2 regions of the Arthrobacter tecti genome follow, and region 2 is predicted to be linked to the other one. Evidence: predicted binding sites of a transcription regulator. Region 2 holds the regulator's gene; the other holds the start of a gene.
What was found. Region 2 encodes LexA, which represses DNA repair genes until DNA is damaged. Its sites were predicted from a motif close to TCGAACANNTGTTCGA; they were not measured.
Positions count from the first base shown of each region.

Region 1 (2,392 bases), on a different contig from region 2:
CCGTGTTGCGTCCTCCATGGACGTGGACAAGGTGATTGCCGACATCGTCGAGCACCGGAAGCGGCGCCAGGAGATGGACCGTTCGCGCGTGGATATGGCACGGCAGTACGCGGAGCAGAAGGGCTGTCGCCGCAAGTTCCTGCTCGGCTATTTCGGTGAGGAGCGCGAGGACCTGTGCGGGGCATGCGATAACTGTGATTCGGGGCGTTCCGCCGGGCACGACGACGACGCCGGTCGCCGCCCGTTCCCACTGCAGGGCCTGGTTCGGCACCCAGACTGGGGCGAGGGTGTGGTGATGGGGTACGAGAGCGATGTGGTGACTGTTTTGTTCGAGGAGCACGGCTACAAGTCCCTGTCGCTGCCGCTTGTGGAGGAGAAAAAGCTACTCATTGAGGTGAAGTAGCCTCTGTTTGTTCAATGCCCCTCGCACAGAGAACCTCAGCATGGTTACACTTCGAGAAGTAACCCGTTGAACGTGAAAGTGACCTATGGAAACCAACCACAAGATTTCGCCGGAGGACCCGTTCCCGGAGGATCTGACTGTCCTTGACGATACCGAGTTGGAAGTGCTCAATAGCCGCGCGCACCGCGAGCTGGAGGCCGAGTACGCGACCGGTTTTCCGGAGCCCGAAACCGAGGCACGGCTGGAAGAAGTCAACCTTGAACTGAACCGTCGCGAGCAGCAAGGCTAGACGCTTCTTCGACACTTCCGGAATCCGGATTGGCAGCAGTATTCCCGCTCGCCGGTCCGGGTTCTTTTTTGGCCTGTCTTCGACTTCCATTAATCGAAGATCTGTTCTAGTTTTAAGTCCGGCATAGCGGAAGGTGGCGGACAGTGACGGCGCATCAGGTTGACGAGGTAGATCCGGGGTCGCGGCCCCTCAATGAAGAGGCTGATATCCGTTTCACTGGCCGGGATGAGCCGCTGGCGCTGCGCTGGCGCGGCAGTATCTGGCAGGTGCTAGGTGAGCCGTTGCACTGGTCCAGCTCGCGTAGCTGGTGGGAGCCGGACCCTGCCGGCATCATGGGCCAGGGCAGCATCATGACCATGCAGTATTGGCGGTTCAGGGCACAGACGGGGCCGGCCTCCCCCATCCTCGTGTTCGACATCTGCAGCGATCCGCGCTGGGAAGGATGGCGGCTGGTGCGGGTGACCAACCTGGCGGTGCACTGAGCAGCCGGAGCCGCACATATGGTTATTGCATGGGAATCGCTACACAGTCTCGCTTGGAGAAGGGTCGCTATAAGGTCTGGCTGACCTTTCCTGCGGCGCTGCTCATCCTTGTCTGCTTCTTTGCGTACGGCGCGTCACTATACGATTCGCTGCCTGAGCGCATTCCAACGCACTGGGGCATCAACGGGCAGCCGGACGACTGGGGCGCAAAGGCCTTCGCCACGGTATTTTCCTCCTTGGTCATCGGCGCGGGGGTCATCGTGCTGATCGCCTTCATCTCCGCGTTGATACCCGTGATGGTCCCGCCGCGCGAAGACGCCTCGGCGTGGGAGCAGTACCGCCGGGAAGGCATAATTCGGGGAACTGTTGCCGGGCTGGGCCTGGCCTCGGTAGGGATTGCGTTGCTGATGGGCGTCCTGAGTGTCGGCGCGTGGAACAACCCGGATGGCCCGTCCGTGTGGCCGACGGGATTGTTTGCCGTCTTCGCACTGGCAGCCATCTTCGCGAGTTATGCGGTGGCAGCGCGCTGGGCACATTCGTTGGCGGCGCGGGATGGCATTGAACCCACCGAGGAAGAAGCGGCGGAGGACAAGTTGTGGATCGCGGGCGTCCTCTACAACAACCCTGACGATCCGCACCTGTGGGTTTCGAAGCGTGAAGGAACGGGTTACGGGCTCACGATCAACATCGGGACGCGGAAGGGGCGAGTCGCCGTCGTCGTTTTCCTCGCCCTGGTGAGCGTGCCCCTCCTGTTGATCACGGTCCTACCTCTGGTGATGTAGCTCACTGCTAGGCTTCGGGCATGGATGAGCAGATGGGGATCTTCCTTTCCAACTTCAAACGCCTCGCAGATCTTGCATCCGAACACACACGGCTCAAAACGGCAGGCGAGTCCCTCCTGGACGCCCTCTCCGATTATCTTGGAGCGCCCGTTCAGGACCTTCCGGCAGTCAGCGAGGAAATCCCGGCGCACCGGTTCGTCGACGTCGATATCGCGGTGGATGAGATCAGCGGTCGTGACCCGGAGCGGCGGCTCATTGGCGTCGGAGGGGGCCAGCAACGGCAACATGCTTCGTTCGCGGACCTCATTCAGAACTCACTGATGCATTTCACGGTGCCGGTCGGTCAGCCCGACTTCGTCACGATCGACACCGGACCCACGACGCGCCGCGAGTCGCTCGGCTTCGGCATTTGGCTCTTCTCCTATGAAGGAGTGCG
Region 1 covers NZ_JBTNCT010000006.1:7,000-9,391, forward strand. The annotation lists gene ACX80C_RS08950 (RecQ family ATP-dependent DNA helicase) at 1-403, shown strand, start outside; gene ACX80C_RS08955 (hypothetical protein) at 489-692, shown strand; gene ACX80C_RS08960 (DUF6504 family protein) at 836-1,174, shown strand; gene ACX80C_RS08965 (DUF1648 domain-containing protein) at 1,204-1,956, shown strand; gene ACX80C_RS08970 (AAA family ATPase) at 1,977-2,392, shown strand, end outside.
Region 1: ACX80C_RS08960 (DUF6504 family protein) is a predicted target of LexA. The motif match lies at 786-801, and genes of this name have one in related genera.

Region 2 (2,392 bases):
AGGCGTGCAGGGCCGCGCTCTCCGCATCCAACACGGATACCTCTCCGCAGCCCGCAGATGGCGGACGGCAGATGGCACGCTCACGGCTCCTGGTCATCCTTGAGCTGTGCGAGCGGATGCTCGGCGCAGGTGGTGCCGGCGAAGTGCTGTGGGCAACACGCCCAAGTACCTTCACACCCGGGAGCGGCTACGTGGCGGCTGCCGACTCATCGCCCGCAACCATCAGCATTGCACCCCTCTCGATAGCCGGGCGGCTTCGGCATGGATTGTTCGAGGAACACACAGTCGTTTTGACCTCCGCCACGTTGGCCATCGGCTCTGAATTCGGGCCGGTTGCCGGTTCGTTGGGGCTCACCGGCGAAGGCGCACCGAGCTGGACCGGCATTGATGTGGGCAGCCCCTTCGACTACCCGAAGCAGGGCGTTCTCTATGTCGCCAAGGATCTTCCCAAACCGGGCAGGGGCACCTCAGAGGAGCAACTGGCGGAACTCGAGGCATTGATCCAGGCCTCCCGTGGAGGAACGTTGGGCTTGTTCTCATCCCGGCGTGCAGCGGAGGAGGCAGCCGATGCACTTCGCACCAGAGTTGATGTAGAGATCCTGTGCCAGGGGGAATCGTCCATGGCATCCCTCGTGAGCCAGTTCTCGGATGAACCGGACACCTGTCTCTTCGGCACCATGTCCCTCTGGCAGGGTGTGGATGTGCCGGGCAGGTCCTGCCGTCTGGTGGTTATTGACCGCATACCTTTCCCCCGCCCGGATGACCCCTTGATGACGGCGCGGACCAGGGCGGTTGCACAGGCTGGCGGGAACGGCTTCATGAGCGTGTCGGCAACCCACGCCGCAGTCCGCCTTGCACAGGGCGCGGGCCGTCTCATCCGTTCCGGCGACGATCGAGGAATGGTGGCAATCCTCGATTCACGTCTGGCAAGCGCCAGATATGGCGGCTTCCTGAGGGCGGCACTTCCGCCGTTCTGGCCCACCACCGACCGTGCGACGGCGCTTGCTGTGCTCTCGCGGTTAGCCGCGGCACAGCCCGTATAGCCGAAGCTGACCAGTTAGAGCGCGCGCATCACTGATACGACTTTGCCCATGATGGCGGCGTGGTCCCCCAGGATGGGTTCGTAATTGGTGTTCTGCGGGAGCAGCCAGGTGTGCCCGTCGCGCTGGCGGAACGTTTTGACCGTTGCCTCATCGTCAAGAAGGGCCGCGACGACGTCGCCGTTGTCCGCGGTACTCTGTCGCCGCACCACAACCCAGTCACCGTCGCAGATCGCGGCGTCGATCATCGAATCTCCGGAAACGCGAAGCATGAACAGTTCGCCGTGACCCACCAACTGACGGGGGAGCGGCATGACGTCTTCGATCACCTGGTCAGCGAGAATCGGTCCGCCTGCCGCGATGCGGCCGACCAGGGGGACCATTGCTGCGTCAACAGCCGCGTTGACCGGTTCGTCACCCTGCTCCGGAGAACTTGGCAGTGGGCGCGGTGAGTCCTGACCGAGCGTGAGCGGAAGCAGAATTTCCATTGCCCGCGGACGCTTCGGATCGCGCCGGATGTAGCCCATCCGTTCAAGTTGTGACAGCTGGTGCGTGACGCTGGAGAGGCTGGCAAGACCGACGGTGTCACCGATTTCCCTCATCGACGGCGGGTAACCGTGTGCGGCAACGCTGCGCTGGATGGTCTCCAGGATCTTTTTCTGACGTGGGGTGAGGCCCTTGGGCGTGGCACGTCCACGTGGACGGCCGCGTCCGCGCTTGACCGCGGCCTCCGGTGCCTCGGTGGTCTCCTCTGCCGCACTGAGATCTCCCACGAAACGTACATCCCTTCGCTGTGGTGGAGGTGCTTCTGCGACCGTCCCACCAGTTTTGTCAGTGGCGGGTGATGAGCTGGTTTTCGAAGCGGCCGGACCATTCACCCTTGCCAGCAACGCTAGGGGACATGGGAGGTCTTTTCAAACATTTGTTCGAGCGAGTCTCGACAGTATTAGTCCAAAGATGCTAAAAATATAACGGGAAGAATAGAACACAGCTTCGAATCGAAGCTGTCCTTCATATTCAGCAGTAGAAAGGCAGACGTTATGTCAACGCTACAACTTGAAGGGTCGGGCTCGGCCGGACACACCATGGAACGCCTGAATGCCGGCGTTCCGCGGCTTCACCTGACACGTCGAGGCTGGTTGCTCCTCGTGGCCGTGCCGCTAGCTCTGGTCGCGGCAGCCGCCATGATCCTTGCGGCATCACTTACTTCCGAGGCGAAGGCTGCCGGGAGTGCGGGTGGCGTTACCGAAACGGTTCAGGTTGATGTCGCGCCTGGCCAGACGTTATGGGGCCTTGCTGCTGAGTACGCGCCGGACCGGGATCCCCGTGAAGTCGTGTCCGAAATTGCCGAA
Region 2 covers NZ_JBTNCT010000004.1:35,497-37,888, reverse strand. The annotation lists gene ACX80C_RS06590 (ATP-dependent DNA helicase) at 1-1,043, shown strand, start outside; gene lexA (transcriptional repressor LexA) at 1,058-1,813, opposite strand; gene ACX80C_RS06580 (LysM peptidoglycan-binding domain-containing protein) at 2,081-2,392, shown strand, end outside.